3 regions of the Propionimicrobium sp. PCR01-08-3 genome follow, and region 1 is predicted to be linked to each of the others. Evidence: predicted binding sites of a transcription regulator. Region 1 holds the regulator's gene; each other region holds the start of a gene.

Region 1 (10,339 bases):
CGACCCGCCTTTGAAGATCATGCCTTCTTCGCGGTACCAGTTCAGGATCGACTCCATCGAGTCGTCGACCGAGAGGATGAAACAGGCGCTGACCTGCTGGGGCGCGTCGGTGCCGACATTGAACCAGACCGGGGAGTTGAAGCTGAAGTACTGGTTCAGCAGCAGCCAGGTCAGTTCTTCGCCGAAGATCTGGGCGTCGCGTTCGGTGGCGAAATAGCCGTTCTCCCACCCGGTCATCCGATACTTGTTCACCACCCGATCGATCAAGGTCTTGAGGCTGGCCTCACGCTTCGGGGTGCCCAGGGCACCGCGGAAGTACTTGGTGGTGACGATCGTGGAGGCGTTCAGGCTCCACGAGGTGGGAAACTCGACATCGCGCTGTTCGAAGACCACCTCGCCGGTCTTCCAGTTGGTCTGCACGACATCGCGCTTCTCCCAGGTGACCTCGTCATAGGGATGCACGCCCTCGGTGGTGAAGACCCGCTCGATCGTCAAACCACGTGCGTGCGCGGCCTCACGCGTGTCGTCATAGAGAGTGTCGGTCACAGCTGTCTCCTGTTACTGGTGGTTGTTCTTGTTGAAGCTTTTTGGTCCGGGCTCTCGGGAACCAGGTACCCAGGATCCGGAGCGGAGGTTCCGGTGCCGGTGGGCGCCGGGATCTATGAAATTTGTATTCATGTGAGGTCATCTGCCGGTGAACTCAGTTGTTGTCGGGTCTTGCCGGTGGTTCGCTGCTGCTGGACTTTGCCGTTGAGGTTCTGCCCGGGCGGTGCCACCGCGAACGGGCCTGTGCTGACGAAGTTCAGTGTGCCCCGACGGTCTGACATTTTTCTGTGGTCTGCCCGGCGGCATCCGTCTCGGGATCTGCTGATGTCGCGCCCTGCTGGTCGGCTTCACTCACCTCACGCATCTTGTCGATCTCGGTGACGAAATCCTCGACACTGTTGTAGTGCTTGTAGACCGAGGCGAATCTCAGGTAGGCGACCGCATCCAGTTCGCTGAGCGGACCGAGAATGGCGACGCCCACGTCTTCGGTCGGGACTTCCGCCTGACCGGACGCCCGAATGGCCTCCTCGACTCGCTGACCGAGTTTCGCCAGCTGCTCCTCGGTGACCGGACGACCGGTGCAGGCCTTGCGGACACCCGAGATCACTTTCTCACGATTGAACGGTTCGACTACTCCCGATTTCTTGACCACGACCAACTGGGTCTGCTCGATGGTGGTGAACCGTCTTCCGCACGCCTGGCACTGACGACGGCGCCTGATGCTGGTGCCGTCCTCGGAAACCCGGGAATCAAGCACCCGAGAGTCGCAATTGCGACAATATGGGCAGTGCACGTCGACTCCTCAACATCTCGGTAGCGTCTAGCTCTATAGATCTCTCGTTACCGGACAACCACAACTTGTGGGCAAATCACGCTCGGGTAACTACTAGATATGGACACAGTACACCGATCAGCCACTGGATCAAGTCACCGGCGCGTCGCCGCCGGCCGCGCAGATCCGGCTGATAGCCCGGCACTTCACCGGGCCCTCGGACCTCCCGATCCACCCCGTGTCACGCTGCAAAGCTCACCGATCAGGCCGGCGTCAACGGCCACAAATGACGCTGCATCGAGCGGCCAGTCACCTTGGATTTCAGTCATCTCGCCGCCCGCAAGGCGTCCCAGCCGGCCCGTGTTTAGCTTGCGGCGAACAGTCGCCGTGAAGGTCAACTCATGACGTTGCGGACGATCATGAACACCACCGCAATGAAGCCGACAAGCACATAGACCTTGTTCTGGGTGACCGGCCGAAAACGACCAGGCGGCCGCAAGCTCGGGCCTCCCAAAAGCTCGATCGTCCATGCCAGAGCAGCGAGCGCGAGCACTGGCACCGCAATCACAATCATCGCGTTATAACCCCAAGCCGCACGCACATCCGCGGTGAGCAAAGCCCCGGCGGCACGGGTCGCTCCGCACAATGGGCACTGAATACCGGTCCACGTCAACAGCGGACAGGGCAGGCCGATATCGAAGAACACATGCGCTACGGCGATCAGCAATCCCACCCCGGAAAACCCGAGCAGCGCGCTCAGGGCGCGGCCCGGCGAAAAGGCACGTGGCGCGGCGACGGCAGTTGGCATGTGCCCATTATCCGACCAGGAGACGCACGCTAAACCCTTGGGACGCATAGGATCATGGACGTTACGCAATCCGATTGGAGGCAGCTGTGAGCAACGAGTACTGGGGTCGCCCCACCGATGACCCTGGCCAAGATGCCGCAAATGGCGACGCAAACGGCCAGGCCACCCCGCAAACTCCGGCCGACCCACAACAACCTCAAGGCGAGCAGCCCGTCTATGGCGCTCCTGCCTACGAGCCCCCCGCTGCCGAGCAGCCGTCAGGCGAATCCTCGACTCCCGGCGGTGAAAACACGACCTCCGCCTCGTCTGCCCCTGAAGATCAGCCGGGCTACGGGCAGCAGCCCTATCAGACCGGCGGCGGTTACGGGCAGCCGGCGTCCGATTCGTCCTCGGACGCGCCGTCGTCCTACGGGCCATCAAGCGACAACTCATCCGCCCCGGCCTACAGGCAGCAGGACAATTCCGGCTTCGGTCAATCGCCCTACGGCCAGCCATCCGGGCCTGCCGAGCAGAATCAGTCCTCGTTCTACGGACAATCCGGCGACTCAGGATATGGACAGCAATCCTCCTATGGTCAGTCCGACTCGAGTTACGGCCAGTCCGGATCGGGATACGGGCAGTCGGGTTCACATTACGGTCAGTCTGACGCGGACGGCCAGGGACAGCCCTCGAACTATGGACAGTCGTCGAACTACGGCGAGCCTGCGGGCTACGGGCAGTCCAGCGAATCATCGGCTCAGCCACCGTACGGTGATCCGAACTCGTCAGGCTCGGGCAATTCTGCCGGCGACTACGGTCAGCAGTCGTTCTATGGCCAAGATTCATCCTCCGGTCAGCAACCCGGATACGGGCAGGACGCGAACTCCTCATCATCTGACCCCTACGGTCAGCAATCGAACTCCTCATCGTCTGACCCGTACGGCGGACAGGCCGGATATGGGCAGGACGCATCGTCATCGTCGAACCCGTACGGCCAGCAGCCCGGGTACGGACAATCTCAGCAGCCGTCGTCCGACCCCTATGGCCAGCAATCCGGATACGGGCAGTCCCAACAGCCGTCGTCCGACCCCTATGGAGGGGCCTCCGGCAACTATGGCCAGCCCACGGATTCCTATGCCCAGCCGAGCGATCCCTACGGCCAGCAAGGCGGCTATGGCCAGCCCACAGATCCGTACGCGCAGCAGGCCGGCGGCTACGGGCAGCCGACCTACGGCGGCAGTCTCTATGGGCCGGTAGGCGGCGCTGCGCCGCTGGCGTCGTGGGGCAAGCGAGCCCTTGGCGCGCTGATCGATTACGTGCTGCCCGGCATCGTCATCAGCATCATCGCCTCGTTCTTTACCGATTCCTACGGCGATATGTCGGCGGTCGGCACCATCATTTACTATGTGCTGGTCTTTGGCTGGCTCGGTTACAACATCGGCTATGTCGGCGGCAAGACGGGCGTCACCTGGGGACGCAAGATCGCCAAGACCCGGCTGGTCTCGGCCACCACGGGCCAGCCGATCGGTCCCGGCATGTCGCTGCTACGCTTCCTCGCGCACTTCGTCGACTCCCTCATCTGCTACGTCGGTTGGCTCTTCCCGCTGTGGGACGCCAAGCGTCAGACTCTCGCCGACAAGATGATCAGCACCGTCGTCGTCGACGAATCGATGACCGCACCGCAGCCGGGCCACTACGGTCAGCCCCAGCAGCCGTACGGTTACTGATCCGGTCACAGGTCCAGGACCTACACGCCGCATAGACCAATCGGAGGGGTGGATTCAGCTGAATCCACCCCTCCGATTATTCGTGTCACCTGACCACGCGCCATCCATCGGTTCCCGCGCCGCACATCGAACCCGACAAGGGTCAAAGCCCCGGCGGGCGAATTCTCCTCCCGCATCGGCCGAGAACCCACTTACGACCCATTCGCCGATTGGCCGTCAGGCTCGGCCGCCGGAATTCGCCTTCGCCATGCTCGACCCACCTCGTCGAACACAAACTGCACGATGACGTAAAACCCTCGGCCCTCAGACCAGGCCCAAGGCCAGGTACTGGGAAACAATCATCCACGCACCGAGCACGACCGCCAAGGCAAACCCGATCATCACCGCTGCCAGGCCACGATCGCTTAGAGTCAGACCGGCTCGCCCGGACGCCGGCTGTCGCTGCTCGGCTTCGCGCACGAGCGTGCGGGAAACCGGCGTAATCGAATACGGGGCACCGGCCAAAGGCCGGGCCGGCTGCCTCGGGCCAGACTCACGGGACGGCACATAGCGCATCTGTGCGCATGGACGGTCGCCATCGGCCACCAGCTTCAGGCGCCTCGGTCGGGTTGGTGAACCCGCGGCAAAACCGGCGCTGGCTTGACCATCTATCAGAACGCTCATCTTTCACTCTCCATTCGTCCGGCCATCCGCCGTAACCAATAGGATCGAATGCTTGTTCGACTCCGAGCCTAACAGCCCGGCTCTCATCGTTCAAGAGTTCGAATGACGATCTATTCGTCGCCTCAGTTGTCGCGAGCGAACAGCGACCCAGCAACCGCATCCACCCCGCGAAACCTCTTGGCGACTATCCAAACAGGACGCTCTGACATTTTCCGACACGCTCGAACAAATGTTTGAATCCGGCTCATTGATGTCTTAACGTTGTCTCATGATCACAGTGAGGCGTACACCCGCCGTCCCTCGCCGTGCCGGCCGGCCGTCGAAGGCCGACATCGCCCGCGACCTGGGAATCGACGATGTCAACAATCTGCGAGACCGTTCCGAAGACAGTCTGGGGCTGACTCCCAGACAGCGTCACATCTTGGCATTCATTCAGGAGACCGTGGAGGCCCGCAGCTATCCGCCGAGCATTCGCGAGATCGGGGAGGCAGTCGGGCTGACCAGCTCCTCCAGCGTTTCCCACCAGCTGAAGGTGCTCGAATCAAAGGGCTACCTCAAGCGCGACCCCAATCGTCCGCGCGCTCTCGAAGTGACCGCCCCGGCCACCGAAGACCCCGACGAGAACGAGACCCTGGAGGTCACCGAGCACTCCACCACGGCGGTTGCGGTGCCGCTGGTCGGCGCCATCGCGGCCGGAGCGCCGATCCTCGCCGAGGAGCACGTCGAAGATGTGTTGCCGCTGCCCCGCGATCTGGTCGGACAAGGCACGCTCTTCTCTTTGAGGGTGCGTGGTGATTCGATGATCAACGCGGCGATCTGTGACGGCGACCTTGTGATCGTCCGCCAGCAGCCGACGGCAGACAATGGCGACATCGTCGCCGCGCTGCTCGACGGCGAAGCCACGGTGAAGACCTTCCGGCGCACCCCGAAGCAGATCTGGCTGATGCCGCATAATCCGGCCTACGATCCGATCGACGGCAATAATGCCACCGTGCTGGGCAAGGTCGTGGCGGTGTTGCGGCGGATCTGAGCCTCGCAGCCGTACCTGTCGGGTTCACAGGTTGCCGGCCCATACCAGGACCGGCGCCCGAGAGCCTATTCGAAAATTCGTGTTGTCGGCCGGGCGGGTGAGCCCGGCGGCTATCGACGCCAACGGCAGTGGTCTGTCGAGCAGAGGTATCAGCGGTTCAATCGCTGTAATGCCTGCACCGCCACCTCGGAATCGGTGGTCGTCCAAAACGGCGGCAGCGATGCCTTCAAGAAACTGCCATAGCGTGCCTTGGCGAGCCTGGGATCAAGCACAGCCACCACTCCCCTGTCAGTGGACGAGCGGATCAAGCGTCCGGCACCTTGAGCGAGCAATAGCGCCGCGTGGCTTGCCGCCACCTGCATGAAGCCGTTCCCGCCGGCCTTGGTCACCGCCTGCTGCCTGGCCTGCATCAACGGATCATCCGGACGCGGGAACGGGATCTTGTCGATCACCACCAGCCGGCAGGCATCTCCGGGCACATCGATGCCTTGCCACAACGACATGGTGCCCACCAGCACCGAATGCTCGTCGGTGATAAAGGTGCGGGTGAGTTCGCTGAGATTCGCCTGGCCCTGGCACATCACTTTCAACGCCGGAAGGGCGTCTCGCAGATGATCGGCGGCCGCTTCGGCGGAGCGTTGAGAGGCGAACAGGCCCAGAGTCCGCCCGTCCGCGGCCCAGATCAATTCGGCGAGCTCGGTCAGCGCGGCCGAGCCGATGCCATCGCGTCCGGGGTTCGGCAGACTCGAGGCGATATACAAGATCCCCTGCTTGCGGTATTCGAACGGAGAACCGACATCGATGGCCCGCCAATTGCCTGCATCGCCGGCCTCGTCGGTGAGTTCGATACGATCGGCGCGCCGTAATCCCACGCTGCCGGCCGTCGACTCGAACGCTCCTCCGAGGGTCAAGGTCGCCGACGTGAGCACGGTCGAATGGTCTTCCAGCACCTTCTCGCGCATCAGCCCGGCCACCGACAGCGGAGCCACGTTGAGCTGGCGTCCGAAACGTTCATGCGCACTCAGGTAGACCACGTCGTACTCGTCCAGCTTCGCGATGCGTTCGGCTATCTCGAAGACCTCTTTCATCGCGGACGCCGCCTGCTGCTGTTCGGGCTCTGCTGCATCGCCCGAAGTGGGCGCCAAGCCGGACACCGCCCGGCGGCTGACCTCTCGCACCACAGCGGACGCCTGGATGGCCGGCGAATCAGGGTCGGTGATGCGCCCGGGCTCGACCTCGGCCAAGGCCTGCGTAAAGGTGTCGGCGACCTCGAGCAGTTCGGTCGCCAAATCATCGTCCAGCCAGCTGCCGGCGCGTTTGGCGGTTCGCTCGATGAGCTGCCCCGACAGCTCGCTGCTCGCCGCACCGGTCACGCGGCTCACCAGCTCATGGGCCTCGTCAACGATCACCGGCCCGAACTCCGGAAGCGCCGTCCCACCATGCATCGCGTTGATCGCCAGCAACGCATGGTTGGTGATCACCAGGTCGGCCTGCCGCGCCCTCGCGCGGGACTCTTCGACGAAGCACTCGGCCCCATACGGGCACGCATTCGCACCCAAGCATTCGCGCACCGGCACCGAGACCTGAGCCCACGACCTGGGCGAATGGCTGGGCGCATCGTCGCGATCGGCGAGGCCGCCGGACTTCGCCTGGTCATCCGCCCATTCGCGCAGTGCCACCACCTCGGCGCCGAGTGCCGAGGTGGCATCGGTTCCGGCTTCGTTGATGGCGCCGACGAGTTCGGCACCGCCGAGCAGGGAATCCTGTTCCCCACCCAGCTGGTCGCGGATCTTCAACAGACAGACGTAATTCGAGCGTCCCTTGACGATCTGGGTGCGGGGCTCGCGTCCCAGTACGGACGCCACGGCGCGCGCCGCCACCGGGATGTCCTTGTGAGCCAGCTGAGCCTGCAACGCCAACGTCGCGGTAGCCACCAGCGCAGTCTTCTTGGACTGCACCGCCCAGATCATCGACGGAATGAGGTAGCTGAGCGACTTGCCGGTGCCGGTGCCTGCCTGCGCCAACAGGTGCACCTCGTCGCCCAACGCATGCGCGACCTGAGAGGTCATCTCCTGCTGGCCCTGCCTGGTGGCCCCACCGAGAGCATGAACGGCGGCTTCGAGCGCCGCCAGTGATTTCTCCTCCAGATCGTCACTCACCGGTGGGCTCGCCGGTTCGCTCAAACGGTTCCAGCTGGGCCGCCAGATCCGGATAGACACGGGCGGTCAGCAACGTGCCGCCGGCCTGGTGCTCGAGATGATCCAGCTCCGCCTCGCGGTGGACGCGATCGACCAGGTCTCCGCGATCCCAGGGCACCAGCGCGGTCACCTTGGTCTGCGGAATCGGCAACCGGTCCTCGACGGCCGTCCGCAGGGCGTCCACGCCCTCACCTGTCCTGGCGGACACGGCGACAGCCCCCGGATAGCGGTTTTTCAGTACTGCGACCGTGTCGGGGTCGGCCCGGTCGATCTTGTTGATGACCAGCAGCTCGGGACGCTCGGCAGCGCCTATCTCGCCCAGCACCTTGTGCACGGCGTCCACCTGGCCGACCGGGTCCGGATCCGATCCGTCCACGACATGTACCAGCAGGTCGGCGTCGACCGTCTCTTCGAGGGTCGAACGAAAGGCTTCCACCAGGTCGGTGGGCAGATGCCGGACGAAGCCGACGGTATCGGTCAGCGTAAAGACCCGGCCATCGGAGGTGGTGGTGCGCCGGGTCGTCGGATCCAACGTGGCGAACAAAGCATTTTCGACCAGCACGCCGGCGTTGGTCAGCCGGTTCAGCAGGGAGGATTTGCCCGCATTGGTGTAGCCGACGATCGCCACCGACGGCACGCGATGCCGCTGCCGGTCGGCCCTTTTGATCGCCCGGGTGCTCTCCATGTCCTTCAGGTTGTGCCGCAAAATTGAGATGCGGTGGCCGATCCGGCGCCGGTCGGTTTCGATCTTGGTCTCGCCAGGTCCGCGTCCACCGATTCCGGCACCGCCCGAGGCACGGCCGCCGACCTGCCTGCTCAAATTGCCGCCCCACCCGCGCAACCGTTGCTTGAGGTAGTTCAGCTGGGCCAGCTCCACTTGGGCTTTGCCCTCCACGCTCTTGGCGTGCTGAGCGAAGATGTCGAGGATCAGAGCGGTGCGGTCGACGACCTTCACTCCGATACGGTCCTCCAGGGTACGCAACTGAGCCGGGCTCAGTTCACCGTCGCAGATCACCGTATCCGCGCCGGTTGCCTGGACGGCTTCGCGGACTTCTTCGACTTTTCCGCGTCCGACATAGGTTGCGGGGTCGGGTCGCGGCCGCCGCTGCACCAGGCCGTCCAAGACCTCGGAACCGGCGGTCTCGGCCAGGGCCTTCAACTCGAACATCGCATTGTCGGCATCTTGCTGGGTGCCGCTCGTCCACACGCTGACCAGCACCACTCTCTCCAGGCGCAGCCTACGGTATTCGACCTCGCTGACGTCTTCGAGTTCGGTGGACAGCCCGGCTATGCGCCGCAACGAGTGTCGCTGGGCGCGATCAAGTTCCCCCTCGGAAATGTCGTCGTCCGAGTAGTCGTCATTGAGTTCCGGCTCGTCCCACTCGGTGAGTTGATCATCCAGCTTGTCGTCGAACATCATCGGTTCTTCAGTCATCGTTCAGCCAGTCTAGCCCGCGGCAGAAAGTCGGACGCTCGTGCGAACGACCTTGCCAGCCGTCCGTTTCGTGCCGTTGAGCGTCGACTGCGAGATGGGGGCATCGGCCCGGCAGCATCGAGGAAGGCCGGCCCTGGTTCCGGATGCGCAGTCTCACGTATCTCGGCAGTAAATTCGACATTCATGGCGGCGGTGTTGATCTGCGCTTCCCGCATCACAAGAACGAGTTGGCAATCCTCACCATGCCCCGCGTCCCGGAAACCCGGCCGGCATGGCGCTCAGAAATCGGGCAGAATGACCCGGCCCTGAGCGACGACGACCGCCGGCCCGCTGAGATAGGCCTGCTCCGGGCTGATCTCGGCACGCAGAGGCCCGCCCGGCACGGTGACCGTCACCACTCCGGCCGGCTTTCCCTGGTTGCGCAGATGGCTCACCGCCGAGGCAATCACGCCGGTGCCGCACGACTGGGTCTCGCCCACGCCGCGTTCAAATACTCTCATCGCGACCTGGTCATCGGCGGCGGGCACGATGAATTCGATGTTTACCCCGCTTGGGTAAACCGCCGGGTCGAACGTGGGTGCGGTCAGGAGATCCAGGGCGCCCAGCTCGGCCCGATCGTCCAGGTGTACGACGGCGTGCGGATTGCCGACCTGCACGATGTCGGCCCGGTAACGCCTGTCTGCCGACTCGATCCAGGTCTGCTCGGCAGAGATGGTGGCGGTCCCCATGCTGACCTTGATCCGCCTGTCCGGGTAGGGCCAAGCCTCCCTGAGGCCGGCTCTGGTCGCGATCCGAATGGCATCGGTACCCAGCAGGCCCTCATCGAGCAGATACCGGACGAATAGCCGTAGCCCGTTGCCGCACATTTCTGCGACCGAACCGTCGGCGTTGCGGTAATCCATGAACCACAAGCCGGGATCGCCCTGCCATTCGGGGATGTGCTCGGCGCGCACCGCACGTAGCACGCCGTCGGCTCCGATGCCGCCTCGGCGGTCGCACAACCAACGCACTGTCCGGTCGTCGACCGGCATCATGTTCTCGCGATCGACGAGAATCACGAAGTCATTGCGTGTTGCATGACCCTTGGCGAAACTCAACGTCTGCATTAACACAGTGTGTCACCGCCCGGCGGCAAAACCGAGTTCATCCACGATCGTCTCAGCGAGCCCTGACCCCAGGGC
Region 2 (10,339 bases), 1.3 Mb from region 1:
CCGGCAAGACGACGCTGCTGCGGGCAGTCATGGGGCTGCTGCCGGTGCGGACCGGCTCGGTGGTCTTTGATGGTGCGGATATCACCAAGCTGAGCACCAATAAGCGAGTCCGCCGGGGCATCGCGTACGTTCCGCAGGGCCAGCAGTCGTTCGGGCAGCTGACTGCCCGCGAGAACCTCGTGCTCATCGCCGAACGCCATGGGCAGGCCGGTGCAAGACGAATGAGTGAGGCACTCGACCTTTTCCCCGCCTTGGGTGGGCTGCTCACGCGCCGGGCCGGTTTGTTGTCGGGCGGTCAGCGCCAGCAGCTGGCGATCGCCAGGGCCTTGATCACCGGTCCCAAGCTGATGGTTCTGGACGAGCCGACCGAAGGCATCCAGCCGAATGTCGTCGCCGAAATTCAAGCGGCGATCTCGACGATGATGAGCGGAGCAGGCATCTCGGTGCTGATGGTCGAGCAGCATGTCGGCTATGCGTTGGAGATGGCGGACTCATTCGCCGTGCTCGCGTCCGGACGAGTGATGAGCACCGGAGCAGGTGGTGCGGCCGCAGTGTCTCAGGCGCGCGAAGCGATGGCACTATAGTTTGCGGCTCAGGACTGCCCACTAGGATGATTCGATGCCCTCCGCTCTGCATGCTCGCCCAATTCGCGCTTCCAACCTCTCCGTCGAGGAGTTCCTGCGTTGGTACTGACCCAAGGATGGGCTGACGGAGTCCGCCAGGATGCTCGGCATTCGAGCTGCTGACAGCAAGGACTCTTGACCGTCCGGATCACGGGGAGGCTTGGCGGACGCGAGTTCGTATCGCCTTCAGCTTGATCCTGAGCTATCCTAGACGTGCGGCGGGCAGTAGCCCTCAGAACCTGGCAGTCTTCCGGACGGTACGACGGGCCAGGTTCACGCGTTTCTATAGCTTGATCACACGGTTCTCGATGATGGGATCGACACGCCTCCTCCAATCTCCGCCTTTCGCGTAACACCAGGCGAGAGCGTCGCTCACCCAGAGGAGAGGCTGTTCGTGCGGCAGGGCATGCTTGTATTTCAGCGTGCGCTTGAGCTCTAGCCGCAGGGCAGCGCTTATGACCCTTCGGTCTGCGCCCATAAGTGATTCATCTCGTTCGATGATGAGTTCCGACGAATCGGATCGGGCACATTCTGAAACGATAGATGCCAGGCAGAGATCGCGAGCTTCTTTGTTCGGTAGGCCGGATGAGACCCAAACGGCGGCACGCAGGTCGAGTTCGCACATGCGTGAAAGGATCTCCCGGCGGCGACTATCCCGTTCGCTCTTGAAGTGAAGCCGTCGTTGACCAGGCCTGAGCAGTTCCCGAAGCGCTCTCTCAGAGGTTCGAAGCGAGCTGTGGGGTGACGCACATGCTGCGATGATGTATCCGCGTGACTTCGACTCGTCTATGAAGACGCGGTCGCCAGAAGAGAACATCATGAACGGTGCGAGCGCACATCAGCCTGCGCGGTGATGTGTGAGCTCGAGCGAGGTGGCGCTGGTCGAATCTAGGTTCATGGCAACTACCGTATTGCACTCCTCTGACATGGCTGGACGGCCTTGACCCCAGACAACGCGCTATAAGGGCAGGCGGGCGGGCGGGACGAGGACCAGCGGGCAGTGGCCGGCAGCCAACCGGCCGAAAGATCGGGCGGTAGCTAGTTCGGCTGCGGTGCGGCCACAAGCTCGTGGTACCAGGCCTGCCAGCAGGTGTCCATTGGCCGGTGGTCATGGTCGCTGCCTAGCCGACGCACCATGGTCCCAGGTTCCGCTAAGTCGAAGGCGGCCAGATCTGTGGGAATTTTCGCCGTGGGACGCCAGCCCAGCGCGATGATCGAGTCGAGCACCCTGTTTTCGCTGAGCACCCCGACGCGCCCGCGCCGACCGCGACTCAGATCGAGGTCCTCGATCAGCAGAGGTTCACCATCAGTGCTGGAGGAGGACGCGTGGAATTTGCTAACCAGATCTCCGCCACGCTGACCGGAGCGTCCGAATGTCAAGATTTCGCGCTGCAGCAGCCGGGCATGTGTGCCGAGTTTCACTCGAGTGGAGCGGCGCACTCGGGCATCGTCCGAGATCACGAATGGCTGGCCCTGCCAGATCAGCGTTCCGCCATCGGCGATCTCGATCGAGATATCCCACTCCGAATCGCCGTCGCCGCCATAGGCGACGGTGCCGACCGGCTCGACGATCTCCAGCGTGCAGCCGGCACCCACCACGATGTCGATCCCGATGCTGTCCCCGGCCAGCAGCACCATCTGGGTCCCGACGAGAGCGACCTGCGCGGTGCCCGGAGAACTGGCGGACAAGATCCGAGGTGAGAGGACATCGCCTTCAAGTGTGATCAGGGGTGCCGGCGAGACAACGATTCGGGCGCGCATCAGTGCTGGTGGGAGTGGTTATGCCCGGGCCCATCTCCGGCGTGGGAATGCACGGTGCCGTCGGCGTGCACGTGTGGTGCCATCGGTCCCGGATCGACCGCGACGTGGTGCCCGCTGCGGAAACTGGCCAGCGAATCTAGCACCCACTGCTCCAGGGCTGTGATCGAGCCCGGATCTTTGCGGGAGACCCCGAGCACCGGACGCCCCTGACGCACCTCGCGTCCTTCCCGGATCATCCGCGCGACGTCCACCTCGACGAACGGCCCGAGATCGGTCTTGTTGATCACCAGCAGATCGGCCCTGGCGATGCCCGGCCCGCCCTTGCGCACCACGTCGCCGCCACCGGCCACGTCGAGCACGAAGATCTGCACGTCGACCAACGCGGGCGAGAAGGTAGCGGTCAGATTGTCGCCTCCCGACTCGATGAGGACGACATCCACCGGCGCAAAGTCGGCCTCGATATCCTCTGCGGCAAGCAGATTCACTGTGACGTCGTCGCGGATGGCGGTGTGAGGGCAGGCCCCGGTCTCGACCGGGCGGATCCGCTCGGGATCGAGCACCCCGGCAGCCTTCAAGAAGCGGGCGTCCTCGTCGGTATAGATGTCGTTGGTCACCACGGCCAGCGATAGCGAACCGGACAACGCGCGGCAGATCGTGGCGATCAGCGAGCTCTTGCCGGTGCCCACCGGCCCGGCTACCCCGAGCCGCATCGCACGGGTCGGTGCATCTGGCGATGCCATCTGTTGATCTTGTACGGACATGTCGTCCTCCTTGGCTCTGGTTTGGATCTGAGAATTGGGCTCAGGCATGGAACAGCCGCTCGGTCGCGTGGGCGTGCTGCTCGGCCCATAGCTCCAGTTGCGGTGCCGCATGGGCAGGGATGTCTTCCGGACGAGTGAGATCCGCGACCCTCTCGGCCATCGCGTCCACCTCGGGCAGCAGATCTCTGGTCAGGGCGGCGATCTGCACGGGATCGGTGGGTTCGAGCTTGAGCAGGGCGGAGGTCGCCGATTGCAAATCGTCGTAGCCGATCAGTGAGGCCGTCTCGCCAGGCCCGAGTCCGGCCCTGGCCGCCGTGACCCCGATCAGTACGGCACGGCTGTGGCGTCCGCACCGCTCGCCACCGGCCGAGGGCCACAAAGCGTCGACCAATCTGGACTGGCCGCGTCCGAGTTGCCGGGAATTGTCTCGCAGCGCCCTGCTCGGCGTCCGCGCCGCCCACGCGCGTTCGACCGGATCCAACTCACTGCCCGCGAGTTCGGTGAATCGGGCCACCACCGCGGTGGCGGCTTCCACCTCGGTCACCGTCGCCAGCCTGGTGAGCACGTAATCGGCCACCGCACCGGCGGGCATACCGGCCTGAAGGGCAGGCTCCAGGCCCGCCGATTGGGTGTGGGTGCCAACCGGCAGTCGCACATCGGCCAGGAACGCCATCATCATGGCCTGGGTGGTCATCAGTAGAGCGTGTAGAGCTGGGCCATCGGCAACTCATCGACCGGGTCGGGGGTGATGCGCACACCATCGACGTCGATCGCGAACGTCTCCGGATTGATGTCGATGGCAGGCGTGGCCGCGTTGTTCTTCATGTCGGCCTTCGATTTGTCCCGAGTCGGCGCGATCGGCAGCAGCTTGCGGCGCAAACCGAGTTCGCCGGCAAGCCCCGCGTCCAAGGCGGCGGGAGCAACGAACGAAACCGACAACTGCGGTGCTGCGGGAGCGGCAAGAGTCGGACGCTCGACCACCGGCTGCGGGGTGGTGATGGACGCATTCGGATCGCCCAGCGCACCCCAGACCACCGCACCGCCCTTGATCACCATCTCGGGACGCACCCCGAAGAAGCGGGGATCCCACAGCACCAGATCGGCCAGCTTGCCGGCCTCGACCGAACCGATGACCGAGTCGATCCCGTGCGCGATGGACGGGTTGATGGTGTACTTTGCCACATACCGGCGGGCTCGTTCGTTGTCGGCAGGCAGCCCACCGCCGAGCGCGCCGAGATGGGCCTTCATCACATGCGCGACCTGCCAGGTGCGAGTGATGATCTCGCCTATGCGGCCCATCGCCTGCGCGTCCGATGAGGTGATCGACAAAGCACCCATGTCGTGCAAGATGTCTTCGGCGGCGATTGTGGTGGCCCGGATTCTCGACTCCGCGAAGGCCAGATCCTCCGGTACCTTCGGGTTGAGATGGTGGCAGACCAGCAACATGTCGAGATGCTCATCGACGGTGTTCTTGGTGTGCGGCAGAGTCGGATTGGTGGACGCGGGCAGCACGTACGGCTCGGCGGCGAGCTTCAAAATGTCCGGGGCGTGACCACCGCCGGCGCCTTCGGTGTGGAAGGTGTGAATCGAGCGTCCCGCGATCGCCCGGATCGTCGATTCGACATACCCGGCCTCGTTCAACGAATCCGAATGCAGGGCGACCTGCAACCCGAACTCGTCGGCGGCCCTCAAAGCTGCGTCCAAGGCAGCCGGGGTGGAACCCCAATCCTCGTGCACCTTGTAGCCGCCCGCTCCGGCGAGTGCCTGCTCCGCCAGGCCTTCGGCGCTGACGGTGTTGCCCTTGCCCAGCAACAGCACATTGACCGGATACGGGTCGAACGCCCGGTGAATCAGCCCGAGATGCCACGGGCCGGGTGTGACGGTGGTTGCCTTGGTGCCCTCCGCGGGCCCCGTGCCGCCACCGCTGATCGTGGTGATGCCGGTCGACAGGGCCTCCAGGGTTTGTGACGGCGAGATCATGTGGACGTGCGAGTCGAAACCGCCCGCGGTCAAGATCTTGCCCTCACCACTGATGATCTCGGTGGACGGCCCGATCTCGAGATCGGGATGCACCCCGTCACTGATGTCGGAGTTGCCTGCTCTGCCGAGCGCTGTGATGCGGCCGTCCTTGATGCCGACGTCGGCCTTTACGATGCCCCACCAGTCGAGCACGATCGCGTTGGTGATCACCGTGTCCGGGGCGCCCTCAGCACTGGTCACCGAGCCTTGCAGCATCGATTCGCGGATCGACTTGCCGCCACCGAAGACCGCCTCATCGCCGCCGAAGGTGAGGTCCTGCTCGACCTCGATCCACAGATCGGTGTCGGCCAGCCGCACCTGATCGCCGGTGGTCGGGCCATACAGCGATGCGTATTTTTCGCGAGTGATCTGCATCTCAGGCCTCCTCGGCGTGGCCGGTGGATTCGCCGAGGCCACCGCCGTCGGTCTTGCCGATCTGAAGGCCGGGGACGCGCCTGTTGCCGCGAATCGTCACTGCCTGCACGGTGCGGGAGACGCCCGGCTCGAACCGGTGTGAGGTGCCTGCGGGGATGTCGAGCCGGAAACCGAACGCTTTCGCCCGATCGAAGTCGAGCGCCGAGTTGGCGTCCGGCAAGTGGAGATGCGAACCGATCTGCACTGGACGATCTCCGGTGTTCGTGATGACCAACTCGATCCGTTCGGCAGGGGAGCGGTCGGCATTGATCTCAACTGTGCCCGGCCTGACACGAATTGCTCCGGGGCCCTCACCGGTGGTTGTCGCGGCGACCGGATGATGCACGGTGACCAGCTTGCGTCCGTCTGGGAACATCGCCTCGACCTGCACCTCGGTGAGCAGCTCTGCGACACCCGGCATGACGTCGTCTTGGGTGAGCACCGTGCGCCCCGACTGCATGAGTTCGGCGACGCTGGCGCCGTCGCGCGCCCGCTCGATGATCCACGATGTGAGCAGTGCCACGGCCTCGGGCTGGTTGAGCTTGACGCCGCGGTCACGACGATCGCGAGCGACCATGCCGGCCAGCGCCAGCATCAGCCGTTCTTGATCACCTGGAGTCAGATGCATGGTCGTACTCCTCTATCCGAATGAACCTGGCCCGAAGATGCCCACCGCGGCGTCCGTGCACGACTGTCGTTTGCCGTATCCCGGCAGTGGACTTGTGCTGCGTCTGGTTTGCCGTCGAAGACGTTAGCAAGTTGTCATTACATGCCGGTTACATTCGTAGGTCGATCAGCGAGTGGTTCCTGCGGGCGTGACTGAGTATTGGTAGCCGAGTCGTGAGGTCCAGGTGTAGTGGCCGGGGCTCGGTTGTTCGAGTTTCCAGCCGCCGTGGGTTTTCGCTCTGTGGGTTGTTCGGCTGAGGGGGCCGAGATTGTCGAGTCTGGTTTGCCCGGGTGGAGCGTTCATCCCTCGTGAGTGTTGAGCGCTTTGCGCTTTCAACTCTTTCGTTGGTCTCGGCAATTCAAGCGAGCTTGATTGCTCTCGGCCTTCCTTGGAGTAGGGGATCGTGTGGTCTTGATCGCAGTGTTTTGCTGCGGTGGTTCCGTAGGGGAAGACGTCGACCGGGTTGCGTTGCTCGATCGCGAATCGCATTTTGTCCGGCACCTGGTAGGAGTCGGTGGGTTCAATGGTTGAGGGATCGATTATGGGCCGGACGATCACTTTCGAGTCTTTCAGGAATTCGGGGAGTCTCGCCGTGAGGAGTGGTCCCCAGTCGTCGATCCTGGCTACATCGACCGGTACCGCGGTGAGCGCGGGGTCGGCTGCGTTGATGTGGACGACGAGGATGTGGGTGGGCATGGGGTTGTTGTCGCTGGGGTTGGCCTTCGTGTTGTGTGTTGGTTGGCCGGCAATCGCGGCGGTTGCGTCGGGATGTGGATCTCGTCTGCTGGTTTCTGTTTGCTGGGGCAGGGTTCCATTGCTGAGGTCGGGGAGCTGTGCCGGTTGCTGCCATTCGCGGCAGAGGTGGCCTAATGCTTGTGCCCGGCGGATGTTGTGGTCGGTGAAGGAGTCTGGTGTGTCCAGGTTGTGGGGGAGGACGGCGGCGACTTGTTTGAGGATGTGATCGAAGAGGATGCCTTCGTCTGCGCCCACGATGCCATAGATCGATATGTGGCCGTCTTCGATGGGTGAGATCCGCAGGAATCGGGCGTTGCGTTTGGCTTCGACGCGTTGTTGGGCGCGGACGGGATCGGCGGCGATGATCCATTCTTCCAAGTGCTTGTTCGCCCGCCCTGGTGTCATTGTGCGGAGGGCTCGGGCGAGTTTGGCGTCGACTTCGAGCGCCGCCGCCAGAGGCAGTTCCTTGCACTTTTCAGATGCTTTCACGGCTTGCCAGACGCGAATGTTGCCCGCTAGCACTTGGTGCAGTGTCTGCGGTAGTCGGTAGGCGAGATCGAGCGCTTCGCCGATTCGCAGGACGGCTGATCGGGGAGTGATCCCCAGCAGCGGTCCGATCTCCAAGGCCAGGTACTCGCCCAACTGTGGGGTGCCGTCGTGTCCGTAGGATCTTAGATTTTCTCCGCAGCTACTGCGGTCCAAGGCTGCGTCGATTTCGTCGAGGTTGACGTGCCAGAGTTGGGCGGCGTACAGGATGGCGATGAGTTCGGCGCATTCGGCTGCTACCAGTTGGTGGTGGGCGTGATCGAGCGCGGCGAATGCTTGCTGGCGGGCTTGGGAGGACACTTCCAACAACGGATCGGCGACCCGAGCGACGGACGCAATGACAGGCATATCAGGCTCAGCGGGTGCGATCATCCTACGGATCGGTTCGGGTACGGCCGGTGAAAGTAGGGCCTCAACTGATGCGTTCTTGTCGGCAGGTATCAGGGCTTCGGGAGATAACCCCTCGGTATCAGGTGGCGTCATACTGGTCGCGGCCGGGTCCGGATCTGCGTCGTTGCGCGGACTGGTAGGCGAAGCCGGACAAGCCGGCGGTTTCACAACGAAATCCAGGCCCTCGGCAGGGGTCTTTCCCTCGTTGGGGAAGATACGGTCGAGAACTTCTTTCCAGCTATCCGGTTCTTGGCCGTCCGCGCGGTCGGCAGCATTAGCAGCAGCCAGGGATGCTGCCCGCCTGCCGGCTCTTGCTGAAGGTGTCTCCATGAAAGAAGTCTACTCGAACACGAGTACGAATACAAGCATCATTCAAACACATTTCGAAATATTCGAACGTGAATTCGGGTAGGGGGCTGCTTTGGGGCAGCAGGGGCCCAGTCGATCTGACTTCGGATGCTGCGACTTATCAGATGCCGATCCGCGAATTCGTCGCCGTCGTCATCGGCTGAGCGTTCGAAAGCGGACGCGGATTTGGTGCTGGTTGATCTTGAGGTTGACGTTGACAACGCCGATGAGACTGGTCATCTCATTGCATGCCGGTTATGTTCGTACGCCGGGCCTGGCCGGGCTCTGCGTACGGCGTCGGTCGATGACTCCAAAATGAGCCGCTGTGGGGCCGAAGGTAGGTGCCGGTCTTGGTGGGTTCCATCGTCCAGCACACGTCTGCGAACTCGTCGAGCAATCGTTGGTCGTGGGAGATCAGCAGCGCACCGATGTGCCGCTCATGGACCTGGTCGCGTATGCATTGCAGCAGGTCGATGGCGGTCCGTTCGTCGAGCATGGCGGTGATCTCGTCCAGCACCAGGTAGTCGGGTTGCAAGGCCAAAGCTCGGACGACGCAGGCTCGTTGCAGCTCGCCACCCGAAACCTGGTGTGGATGACGGGTCAGCAACGCCGGATCGAGTCCGCAGCTTTTGGCGAGTTCGTCGATGTTGACATCGACCCCGGCGAGCCGGGCCGGAAGCTCGATCGCTTCGCCCAACCTCATTCGGGGATCGACCGCGGTGAACGGCTGCTGAGAGACCCAGCCGACCTTGCGGCGGATCGCCGGCGCAAGCTTCAACCCCGCGTCCTGAAGCCGGTGACCGTCGATCTCGATGCTGCCCTCATCGGGCGCCACCAACAACGCCAACATGGACGCCAGAGTCGACTTTCCGACGCCCGATGGCCCGGCCAATCCGACGATTTGGCCGCGAGGAATCTCGATATCGAGATCGTGGACGATCGGACGCCCACCCAGGACACGAGTGACCCCTCGCGCCGCCAGCACCCGGGTGGCCTCAGCATCAGATGCTGGCGCCTGGTCTGCCAGGTGATCTTGGGTAGCAACACTGGTCATTTCGCCCACGTCCGATAGCGCCGGCAGTCCGCGCACGGTTCGACTGGTGGTCGCGGTCGGCGGGTGCGGGCGCCTGTCATGGATTCCGGGTTCGGGGTCCGTCACCGTAGTCCTCGGGGGCTGCCCGTCCTGGATCAGAAACGCGCGTTCGGACAACTGCTGACCCGCGGTATCAGAGTCGGGTGCTATTTCCGAGTGGGCGGGACCGGTGGCCGAGTGGTGACGGGAGATAGGGCGACCCGGAATCGCATCTGCGCCTCCTTGGGTGATGATCGTCCCGTTCTCGATGATCAACACTTGGTCGGCGAAGCGGCGAGCCAGATCGGCTTCATGCGTGATGAGCAGCACCGCGTGACCGCTGTGGGCAAAATTGGCGAGCGAACCGATGATCGCCCGCGCAGAATCTGCGTCCAACCCGGATGTCGGCTCGTCGGCAAGGAGCACCGGCGGATGCGCGATCATGGCAGCCATCAGACCGAGCCTGCTCAACTGCCCGCCGGAAAGCTGATGGGGGTAGCGATCGAGCCAGTTAACTTCTGCGCCGCACGTCCAGCACAATTCCCGGATACGCTGGTCGGGGTCAGCGCTCGCGACGTGCGGATGGGTTGACAGGAGTCTTCCCGGGCGCCGATCGATGGATTCGGACGCGAGCGGAGGCTTATGTGACAGCACCCGCATGGCCTCGCGCAATTGTGTGCCGATGGTGCTGGTTGCGGTGAACCCGGTCACCGAGCCCTGAATCGTGACACCGGTGATCCGGCCGAGAATTCGCGACCTGAAAGTTCGGCCCGAGGTTCGGACCAGGTCCCAGTGTTCTTCGCCGCAGCACAAGTCGGCTGATCCGGATACCGTTGCCTCGCCAGGAAGCATGCCGGTCAGGCCATTGATGAGGGTGGACTTGCCTGCACCGGAAGGGCCGAGAAGCACGTGTAGCTCACCGGGTTGAAGGCCGAGAGAGATCCCGGCAAGAGCCGCATGGTCGCCGTATTCGACCCGCAGGTCATGCACGGCAATGCGCGCC
Region 3 (10,339 bases), 500 kb from region 1:
ATGCAGTTCGGCATAGGGCACGCCATCTTCGGGACGCACGATCGGCGGTGCCTGATAGGGACCACGTTTCCAGGAGAACGGCGCATCCGATTCGTCGGGTTTCTTGCGCCCGGTCAGCGTCCCCTCGAGTTGGCGCCAGGTGATCGGCGGATTGTGGTAGCCCATCAGTCGTACCTGCCTTCCGCCCACCACGCACCTTGGGCGTCGAGCACCAGCAGCCAGGCGCCGCCCGTGGCGTCCGCAACCTGAAAGCGGCAATTTTGCTTGGCGTGCTCACCATCCCAGCCGCGTTCGTCGACCGGCCAGGGGCCCGCCCAACTCGCCAACTGCAATGTCACGGCGCCCACCGATAGCTGTACCGGGACGCTGGTCAACAGCAGCCGGTCATTCACCCGAACTCTGGCCCCATCGGCATCGGTCACTTCCACCCGGCGAAGCCCGGGAAAAACCGTGGCCGGTAGCGGATCGGGCAGGTGCCCTGGCCATGGACGATCGGCCGGCCTGGGTGAGACGACCCGATCGCCCCATGGCACCAAGAGCTGACGCTCGGCCAATTCGCGGCCACCGCCTATCGCTGGTGTCACCACCGATTCATGGCCGAGCATCGCCTGCACCCTGGAGAGCACATGATGAACCCGCTCGTCGGAGCCCGAACCGAACAGCCCGGGCGCGTGATGGGCGATGGCATCGGTCGCCACCGGTTCGAGACGCACCCGTACCAATCCGCTGCCGATCACATCTCCTGCGGCTGCCTGCAGTTGCCAGCGCACCCGGTCGACCACCCCCGGCGCATCGAAGCAACCAGGGTGGGCCCAGACCCGTTCGGAGTACTCGCCTTGCTCGGCCTGCAAGATCACCCGAAGCTCGGTACATACCAACTGCTGGGCGGCCAGCGAGGCGATGAAATCATCGGCGGTCGTCTGCATACTGAAGGCGACCTGCTCGGCCAGCGCCAGCGGCGGATCGAAATCGATCTGCCGGGCGAAATCACGAGGCTGAACGCGGGGAACGATCTCGCGCAGGTCGTTTCCGCGGGCCAGCTCATGCAACCGGACGCCATGCTCGCCGAACCGGGCGCGCACATCGGTGGTCGTCAAGCCCGCGAAGTCGCCGAGTTTGTGGATGCCGAGCCTGGGCAGCAGTTCACTCAGCTCGGCATCGTCCAACCGGTCGACCGGCAAAGGTGCCAAGAACTCACCCGATCTGCCGGGAGGTATCACCGCTATCGGATCGGCGAATTGTGCTGCCTGCTCGGCGGTGAACAAGCCATCGGCCACTGCCGCCTTGCCGCCCGCGATACCCAGCTGGTGGGTCTGTTCCAATACCGTGCAGGCTGCCTGGTCTTCACCGCCGTAGTAACGGGCCGGTCCCCTGGCGCGCATGGCGGCCAACCCCGGGCGCACGATCTGCACCTTCGGCGTCACCTGCTCGATCTGAACCACCAGCGGAGTGAACATCAATTCGTCGCGCACCGGGTCGGCGGGCACGATCTGCAGTTTCGAACACCGGGATTGTGCCTCGCGCAGGCGATGGCCGGTTTGCACGCCTTCGGCGCGTGCGTCCGGTGAACAGGAGATCACCCGATTGGCTTCGACGATCGCCACCGCGCCGGTGTGCGGACGCTGGTCAGATAGCCACCAAGCGGTAACCGGCCAATCAGGAAACAAGGCGACCAGGCATCTGGTCGGGGTAGATGCGGTATTCATTGGCCCACCGCTTTCATGAACCGAGGCAAGAACACGAAGGTTTCCCGCGGTCCGAAATAGCAGAGAACAACTTCTTGATGCGGGCCCCGGGCCTTCCCATGCATGTGATGCTGGCTGTTCATCAGCTCACCGCCCTCAACCTGGGACGTGACCGGAACTGATCAGAATCTCGTTCGGGAGCCTCGGCCGGTCGTCCGTGGGCATCGGGCAGGATCATCCGGGCGATGCGCGGCATGGCTTGGCGCTTGTCGACGGCACTGATCACCACCTCACGAGAGCTCAGGTAGCCGTGGCCCGAACCCAGCCCCGACCAATGCCTCTCGGTGAGAGTGAGAGTCATCTGTGTTCTGGGCCACTCTCCGCAGACCAGCAACACTGCTGAACGCTCCCGAAGGCGGGCGGCGAGCCGGTTGGCGTCCGCATCTGGCACCCGCCCAGGTGGACGCACGGCCACTACCGGCAGCGCCTCGGCCAGCGCGGCCACCACCGAAAGCCAACGCTCCCCCGGTTTCGGTACCAGAACAAGCCGATCCAATGCGACCCCCGCACTGCGGGCGGCCTCCGTCCCCAACTCAGGGACGCCCACCACCCCGCACCACGCGCCTGCCTTCGAAGGTTCGGCCAACAGTGCCAGGAGCAAGGAGCCACCTGTTATCGAATAGGCGGCGCCGGGCTGCAAGCCGCCATCGAGAAGGCCTGTCAGCACCGGATGCACCGGCACTTTCTGCTGCAGCCGGGTGCCGGCGGCTGCCTGAGTATGCAGCCGCCGCAGAAGGTCCCCCTGGGGAACCGGTCGAGCCGCAGCAGAGTTGACCAACACCCTTCTACTATCGAACAAGAGTTCGAAAAAATCAAGAGGGACAATGCCGTCAATCGAAAGTATGCACCGGTGGTCGGAGGGAGAGTAATGACGTGCCAGTTCGCTCGCCGCGTCGGGATGAGCCGCGAAGGCGCCCCTACGCTAATGCGCCGTGACGGACCGTTCTACCTCACCACGGTGGATGACCTCGATTCGGCATCCCCAGCGCGGTGAAGGTACTCGCCTGTCAACGATCCCGGAGCCGTGAGCAGCCCGGCGACCGGGCCCTGATAGACGACGGTCCCGCCGTCATGTCCTGCTCCTGGCCCGATGTCGATGATGTGGTCGGCGTGGGCGATGACGCGCTGGTTGTGTTCGATCACGACGATGGTCGCGCCGTTGTCGACGAGGCGGTCGAACAGAGCCAGCAGCCGGTCGGTGTCATCTCCGTGGAGCCCCGCGGTGGGCTCGTCGAGCACGATCCGTAGCCCTTCGGCCGCACTCGTGTCGGACAGGTGCTTGGCGAGCAGCAGGCGCTGACGTTCCCCGCCGGACAAAGTGCTGGTGGCCTGCCCGATGGCGAGGTATCCCAGTCCGACATCGTCCAACCAGGTCAGCCGAGTGGTGATCTCGGCATGAGCGGCGAACAACGGGGCCGCCCGCGTCACATTCATCGCCAGGACCTCGGCGATGGTGTGGCCGCAGAATGTGGCAGCCAGCGCCGTCGGGTTGAAACGGGTGCCGCCGCAGGCTTCGCAGGGCGTGCTCACGTCGTCGAGAAACGCGAGGTCGGTGACGATGCTGCCCCTGCCTTTGCATTGTGGGCAGGCGCCGCGGGCGTTGGCGCTGAACCACGATTGGGAAAGACCGTTCGCGGCGGCAAAAGCCTTGCGGATGGGCTCGGCAATGCCGAGCACGGTCGCCGGGGTCGATCTGGTGCCGCCGTGCAGTGGCTCCTGGCCGATGACCGTGAACTCGGGATGCTGACGAGGCAGAACGTCAGCGACCAACGTGCTCTTTCCCGATCCGGCAACCCCGGACACGACCGTGAGCACGCCGAGCGGAATGTCCACGGTGACGTCGCGGAGGTTGTGGGCATCGGCGTGTTCGATCGTCACCGTTCCCGACGCCCGGCGAGGGCGGCGGTTGAGGGGGATCGGTGCGTGCAGCATATGACCTGTTGCCGTATCCGTCGCGGCAAGTACATCCGGCGACCCGGTGAACTGGACGCAGCCGCCATCGGTTCCGGCGCCGGGCCCCAGATCGATCACCTGGTCGGCGGCGGTGATGACGGCGGGATGGTGTTCGACGACCAGGACGGTGTTGTGAGCGTCCCGCAACCGGACGAGAAGGGTCAGCAGCCGGTGGACATCGTGGGGATGAAGACCCACACTCGGCTCATCGAAGACGTAACAGACATCGCTGAGCGCGCTGCCGAGATGACGGACGATCTTCACGCGCTGGGTCTCCCCGCCCGAAAGAGTCGTCGACAGGCGATCCAGGCTGAGGTAGCCGAGGCCGACCTCGTCCATCGAGTCGAGCCGGGCCAAGATGGCGTCGAGCACCGGGCCGACTCGCTGATCGTCGACATCGCCGGCGATCGTGCGCAATTCGCTGATCGGTGCTGCCGACCAGTCCGCGATCGATCGCCCATCGATCAGGCTGGCTCGCGCGGCTGTATTCAAGCGTGCGCCGCTGCACTCCGGGCAGGTCATGCGGGTCACGACTCGGTTCAATCCGGCCCGTTCGTCATCGGTGAGCCGAGATGGCGTCCGGCGCAGATAACTCTTGCGCAGTCTCGGGATGACCCCGTCGAAGGTGCTCGATTTCGGATACTGCGGGTCGGGGTTCGGCAAGGTCAGGTTCTCGGCATACAGCAGCGTGTGCAGGGCTTCGTCCGGCAACCGGGACAGCGGCGAATCGGGGTCAGCCAGCCCTGAGTGCACCATTCGCTTCCACCTATAGGTGCTCGGCGCGAAGGTCGGGAATCGGATGGCGCCCTCGTTGAGACTGCGTGAGGGATCGATCAACTCGCCGAGGTCGATGTCGTCGATCGTGCCCAGGCCCTCACATCTCGGGCACATTCCGGACGGATCGTTGAATGAGTACGCCGGTGAATAGCCGGCGTTCGGCTCCCCGATGCGGGAGAACAGCATGCGCAGCAGCGGCGCGATATCGCTTGCGGTACCGACCGTGGAGCGGGCATTACCGGTGAACGGACGCTGGTCCACCACCGTGGTGAACATCAGCCCATCGACGCGGTCGACATCGGCGCGTCCGCTCGATGGCAGGCGGTTGCGGACGAACAGTGGATACGAGTCGGCGACCAACCGCTGTGCCTCGGCGGCGATCGTACCGAACGCCAGGGACGACTTCCCCGACCCGGATACCCCGGTGAACACCGTGATGCGATGCTTCGGCACCCGCACCGTGACATCGCGCAGGTTGTTCGTCCGTGCTCCCTCGACCGTGATCCACTCGGCCCGGCCTTGGTTGTCTTCGCTGCCCGCGGTCATGGCTCCAACGCTACGGCCAGATACGGCAGTCTAGTCACGGCTCGAACCCACATCGGCAACCGGGGCCGGCCCTCCGTCCGCAATCGTCTTCCGGAACGGGTACGTGGGCGTGCGATCAAGCACGCTGCAAACAACGGTCGCAGATCAAGTAACGGCATGCCGGAGACCGACCGGCCTCTCTCACCCATACCCCGGACGGTATTCTTCTGGGCATGGCTGACACCGATGGACAGGCGCGACGCAAAACTTTGAATCGGCTGCGCCGGGCGCGCGGTCAGCTCGACGGTGTGATCAGAGCCGTCGAGCAAGGGGAAGCCTGCCGCGACGTCGTCACCCAACTCGCCGCAGTTTCGAGCGCGCTCGATCGTGCTGGTTTCACGATAATCTCTGCGGCCATGCAGGAATGTGTGAATGATCGGGATACGCAGGTTGCCGACGGTCTCGATCTGGACGAATTGGAGAAGCTCTTTCTCACCCTTGCCTAGGTCTCTGGCTCTTGTCCGGGTGGGGTAAACCTGGATGGTGCATAGTTCACTGTTCAACTTGGAGTTGCTGGAGGGCGAAACCAGTGGCTCACGGTGCAACCGGTAGAGGGGATGTCATGTGTCAGAAGGTCACCTGCGAGATCTGCGGGAAGCCGACGTGGGCCGGCTGCGGCGAGCACATCGAGCAGGCGCTGGCCGGTGTGCCACTCAGCGCCCGCTGCCAGGGGCATGACTCGCCTGTGCGCAGGGCGGGCTGACGCTGCGGGTCTCCCAGTCGGGCCGCAGCGCGATGAACTCCCCTGCTCACAAGGCGGGCCGACGCCCCGCTCGCTGTGGTACGCGCCGAGGCTGCGTCCGGCATAAATTGTCGTGCTATTCCTTCTTGTTTTTCGAGAATTATGCGCTAGTCGGCGGGTGTTGAAGTGGTGATCGCAAGTCTTCTATTTGTGCACGTCAATTTTTTGAATCTGACGTAAAGATATCTCTTCGCAATGTGCTACAAACGCGAACGTGCTACAGCGAAGCACGAATCTTCGGATTTTATCCATCGCCTCGACGGCAACAACAAAAAAGTGATGCAACCATCTTCTCAATCTCTACAAAACCAACTACTGTCAGTTACACCCGTGGGAGGGAAGAATGACAGATCTGGAACAAGAGCGATGGAACTTGGACCAGATTCAGCGAATGACCGAAGACTATTCAGAGGCGACGGGACTCGCCTCGGTAATAGTGCAAGCGCGTGGAGTGCCGGTGGCGGCGCCGTGCGCGTTTACAGAGTTTTGTAAGGCCATGCGCTCGGATCCGGTACGTGCCAAGTTGTGTGAGAGCTGCGACGCTCATGGCGGATTGCAATCTCTGATCGAACAGTCGCCCCGCATCTACCGGTGTCATGCCGGGCTGGTCGATTTCACTGTGCCGATGGTTGACGGCGACAAATATCTCGGCGCCATTGCATCCGGGCAGGTGCGGCAGTCGGGAGACGGCGACCAGCCCCCGTACTTGACCAACGGAAGCGAATGGCACGACGATCCCGAACTGTTCGAGATGTACAACCAGATTCCGGTCTATTCATCGCGCCGCATCATGGCTGCGTCCGAGACCCTGCTCGGACTGAGCAAGTCGGCAGGCGTCACACGAGAATGCCCGATCATCAGTCTCCCCACCAAGGCCGGATCGCCGGCCGCCGAAGCGGTTAAGTCAGAACGCAGCCAACCGCAGTTTCAGCTGGTACCGCCCCCGGCGCGATCGGATGATGATCCCGAGCCGGAGCCCAGCTCCGAGCATCACGCAGAACTGTGCGAGGCTTTGGCCGCGGAGAATCTCGACGAGGCGTTCAGCGTAGCCAGCATGATGTTGGACGAAGCATTTGCGTCCCACGGAGATCTGCGTGATCATCTCGCCGCGATTGAGGAGACCATCGTTTCGGTCTCGAGTGATTGCGCCCCGCGTGTCACGGGCCACCTTTCCGAATTGGTGAAGGCCCAACAACGTGCTCGCACCACAACCAACAACAGATATCAATGTCAGCTCTATGTCGAGCGGCTTGTCACCATGGTGTTGGACGAGATCACCCATTCACGCCCGCAGCGGCGCCCGGACCTGCGCGATTTGTTGAATGAGATCGCCAAACATCCAAGTCATCCCTACACGCTGACCGAGGCCTCGGAGATGTTGCATTGGTCTCCCGGGCACTTCTCGAAGTTGTTCAAATCGGTCACCGGATGCACATTCGTGTCGTATATCGCTACCCGGAGGGTCTGGCGCGCGCGGCTGATGCTAGCTTTCACGCAGACGCCGGTCCGCAGGATCGCAGCTGATCTGGGCTTCAACCAGGTGAACTACTTCTCGCGAGTCTTCCGGAGCTACACCGGAATGACCCCCAGCGAGTACCGGCGTCAGCATTCGACGCGTAATGGAGGTCCAAACAGTGCATCGCTTTCAGCTCACCACGACTCTTTGTTACGGGCCTGAGGCATTAGCGGAGCTGACTGGGCTGTCAGGGCATAAGGTCCTTATTGTCACCGACGGCTTCATGGTCAGCACTCCGCTAATGGATCGGGTACGCGAACGCCTGGCCGACGCAACCATCGAATTCTTCGACCAGGTGCAGCCGAATCCTGATATCGAAACGGTCGCGGCCGGCCTGCGGGCCTGCCTCACCTTTGAGCCGGACGCTCTCTTGGCCATCGGCGGCGGTTCGGCCATCGATACCGCCAAGGCAGTGCGCAAGATGGGGCTGGAGCAGGGACGTCGCCTCACCGATGGTTTCTATATTCTGCCCACCACCAGCGGCACCGGATCAGAGGTCTCCTCCTACGCGGTCGTCACCGACAACAAGACCCACGCGAAGCTTCCCCTGGAGTCGCGGGACATGGTCGCCGATGTCGCGATCCTCGACCCCGAAGCAGTGCGCACTGCCCCCCCGAAACTGACCGCGGATTCGGGCATGGACGCGATCAGCCACGCGATCGAGGCCTATGTCGGCAAGGGCCACAATGACTTCTCCGATGCGCTCGCCGAGAAGTCGTTACGGCTTGCCAACCAGTATTTGGTGCGTTCCTTCAAGGACGGCAACGACATGCAGGCCAGGGAGCATCAACACACCGCCGCCACCATGGCCGGTATCGCCTTCGAAAATGCGGCGTTGGGCATCGTGCATGGTCTTTCACACTCGATCGGCGGCACCTTCCACGTGGCCCATGGACGCCTGAACGGCATCTTGTTGCCCCATGTCATCGAGTTCAACGCCGGTGAACTCGGCTTCGGCCCCGGCGCGTTGACCGCAACCGCTGAGCGGTATGCGGCTTTGGCCACAGCAATTGGGCTGACCGCCGCCAATCAGCGCAATCTGGTGCTGGCGTTGTGCGAGTGGATCAAGAAGGTCCGTCACGAGATGGAGATGCCAACCACCATCACCGAGGCGGGCGTCGACCGCTCGGAGTTCAAGTCACGGATTCCCGAGATCGCCCACAAGGCCACCGGTGACTACTGCACCGCAGGCAATCCGGTTCCGGCGACCCAGAAGCAATTGGCCGCGATCTTGACGGCGATCATCTGATCTTCGGCGCCTCTTTCTCATAGCTGCTTCTTCGCCTACGGCTCCGGCCTCGGTGCTGGATGACCAGCGGGACTGTATGACCGTGCGAGGAGGCCACGACAGCGTCCGGGCGTGGATCGGCGCCAAGTGGCCCGGAATGCGATCGCCGATCGGTATCGCCGCCTATAGGTGATCAGAAAACTCGGTCAAATCCAGGCCTCACGCTGCCCGAATTAAGAGCCGGGAAGCACCTCGATGATGATCGACAAGAGTTGCACAAAACAATCATCTTTTACCGATTTGGGTAGCACATTTTGGTTATCCGATGCGCACGATCCGGTTCTGATTGTCAGGAAAAGGTGCCCAATATTGGTCATCTAATAAGGGAATTCTGCGTGTAATCCGGACGTAATCTTCTGGTTGAGCGCCCGGGTGGCGAATGCTCCCGGGGACGTCCAACGGAGGAGTTCGGAATGCAAGAGGCTCTCGGAATGGTGGAGACGAAGGGTTTCGTCCCCGCCGTTGAAGCCGCCGATGCAATGGTTAAGTCGGCAAATGTTGTTCTTATCGGTAAGCAGCAGGTCGGGTCCGGTCTGGTCACCGTCCTCGTGCGTGGCGATGTCGGCGCTGTGAAGGCCGCCACCGACGCCGGCGCGGTCGCTGCGCAAAAGGTGGGCGAGCTCGTCTCGGTCCACGTCATTCCTCGCCCGCACAACGACGTGGAGCTCATTCTCCCGTCGATCCAGAAGTGAGGTCGTGATCACTGATGGCAAATGAGGAACTGGTCAACCAGATCATGTCCGCAGTTCTGCAGCGGGTGGATAACAAGCCGGCGGCGCAGGCTGCTCCGGCCGCCGCCGCGCAGAATTCAGCGCCGAAGGGTTCGCTGCCGAAGGTGCCGGGGAAGGTGCCTGGCGTCACCGAGTTCGTCGGTGCGTCCGCTCTCGGCGACACCATCGGCCTGGTGATCCCCAATGTGGATCCGCAGATCCATGCCTTGATGGGCATCGATCCGAAGTTCCGCTCGATCGGCATCATCGGTGACCGCACCGGCGCCGGCCCGCAGATCTTCGCCGCTGATGAGGCCGTGAAGGCGACCAACACCGAGATCTTGAAGATCGAGTTGGCCCGCGACACCAAGGGCGGCGCCGGCCACGGCTCGCTGATCATCTTCGGTGCCGAGGACGTCTCCGATGCCCGCCGCGCCGTCGAAGTCACGCTGTCCGATGTCGAACGCACCATGGGTGACGTCTACGGCAACGACGCTGGCCACATCGAGCTGCAGTACACCGCTCGCGCCAGCTATGCGCTGAACAAGGCCTTCGGTGCCCCGATCGGCAAGGCGTTCGGCATCACCGTGGGTGCCCCTGCCGCCATCGGTGTGGTGCTCGCCGATACCGCAGCCAAGGCCGCGACGATCGACATCATCGGGTACTCGAGCCCGGCACAGGGAACGAGCTTCTCCAATGAGGTCATCGCCTCGTTCGCCGGTGATTCCGGAGCTGTCCGCCAGGCGATCATCGCCGCCCGCGAGGTCGGTCGCGATCTGCTCGCATCGCTCGGCGACTACCCCGAGTCGACCACCACGCCCTACATCTGATCCGAGGGATTCTAGTGAGAAGCAAGCGTTTCGAAGCGCTGGATGCCCGCCCAGTCAACCAAGACGGGTACGTAACCGAGTGGCCCGAGGTCGGTCTGATCGCAGTTGATGCGCCGAACGATCCCAAGCCCTCGATCAAGATCGAGAACGGTGTCGTCGTCGAGTTGGACGGCAAGCGCCGTGATGAGTTCGA

Evidence for each region. The regulator LexA, encoded in region 1, represses DNA repair genes until DNA is damaged. The targets are predictions, from matches to a motif close to TCGAACANNTGTTCGA.
Region 2: a site for LexA is predicted at 8,260-8,275, ahead of QQ658_RS10570 (DUF222 domain-containing protein). Genes of this name have one in related genera too.
Region 3: a site for LexA is predicted at 2,537-2,552, ahead of imuA' (DnaE2-dependent mutagenesis accessory factor ImuA'). Genes of this name have one in related genera too.

What each region holds. Positions count from the first base shown of each region.
Region 1 is NZ_CP127390.1:996,782-1,007,120, reverse strand. Features, by position in the region: gene QQ658_RS04700 (vitamin B12-dependent ribonucleotide reductase) at 1-546, opposite strand, end outside; gene nrdR (transcriptional regulator NrdR) at 803-1,339, opposite strand; gene QQ658_RS04690 (DUF2752 domain-containing protein) at 1,713-2,126, opposite strand; gene QQ658_RS04685 (RDD family protein) at 2,213-3,832, shown strand; gene QQ658_RS04680 (hypothetical protein) at 4,136-4,495, opposite strand; gene lexA (transcriptional repressor LexA) at 4,764-5,525, shown strand; gene QQ658_RS04670 (ATP-dependent DNA helicase) at 5,675-7,594, opposite strand; gene hflX (GTPase HflX) at 7,677-9,140, opposite strand; partial or broken gene QQ658_RS15520 (cysteine--tRNA ligase) at 9,245-9,391, shown strand; gene dapF (diaminopimelate epimerase) at 9,437-10,264, opposite strand; gene miaA (tRNA (adenosine(37)-N6)-dimethylallyltransferase MiaA) at 10,277-10,339, opposite strand, start outside.
Region 2 is NZ_CP127390.1:2,295,925-2,306,263, reverse strand. Features, by position in the region: gene QQ658_RS10600 (ATP-binding cassette domain-containing protein) at 1-584, shown strand, start outside; gene QQ658_RS10595 (urease accessory protein UreD) at 1,662-2,312, opposite strand; gene ureG (urease accessory protein UreG) at 2,384-3,145, opposite strand; gene QQ658_RS10585 (urease accessory protein UreF) at 3,186-3,839, opposite strand; gene QQ658_RS10580 (urease subunit alpha) at 3,839-5,539, opposite strand; gene QQ658_RS10575 (urease subunit gamma) at 5,541-6,206, opposite strand; gene QQ658_RS10570 (DUF222 domain-containing protein) at 6,372-8,246, opposite strand; gene QQ658_RS10565 (ABC transporter ATP-binding protein) at 8,506-10,339, opposite strand, start outside.
Region 3 is NZ_CP127390.1:1,496,902-1,507,240, reverse strand. Features, by position in the region: gene QQ658_RS06860 (error-prone DNA polymerase) at 1-165, opposite strand, end outside; gene QQ658_RS06855 (DNA polymerase Y family protein) at 165-1,706, opposite strand; gene imuA' (DnaE2-dependent mutagenesis accessory factor ImuA') at 1,828-2,526, opposite strand; gene QQ658_RS06845 (excinuclease ABC subunit UvrA) at 2,691-5,021, opposite strand; gene QQ658_RS06840 (metal-sensitive transcriptional regulator) at 5,234-5,506, shown strand; gene QQ658_RS06835 (DUF8730 family Cys-rich protein) at 5,623-5,763, shown strand; gene QQ658_RS06830 (AraC family transcriptional regulator) at 6,146-7,480, shown strand; gene QQ658_RS06825 (1-propanol dehydrogenase PduQ) at 7,422-8,567, shown strand; gene QQ658_RS06820 (BMC domain-containing protein) at 9,020-9,298, shown strand; gene pduB (propanediol utilization microcompartment protein PduB) at 9,313-10,146, shown strand; gene QQ658_RS06810 (propanediol/glycerol family dehydratase large subunit) at 10,161-10,339, shown strand, end outside.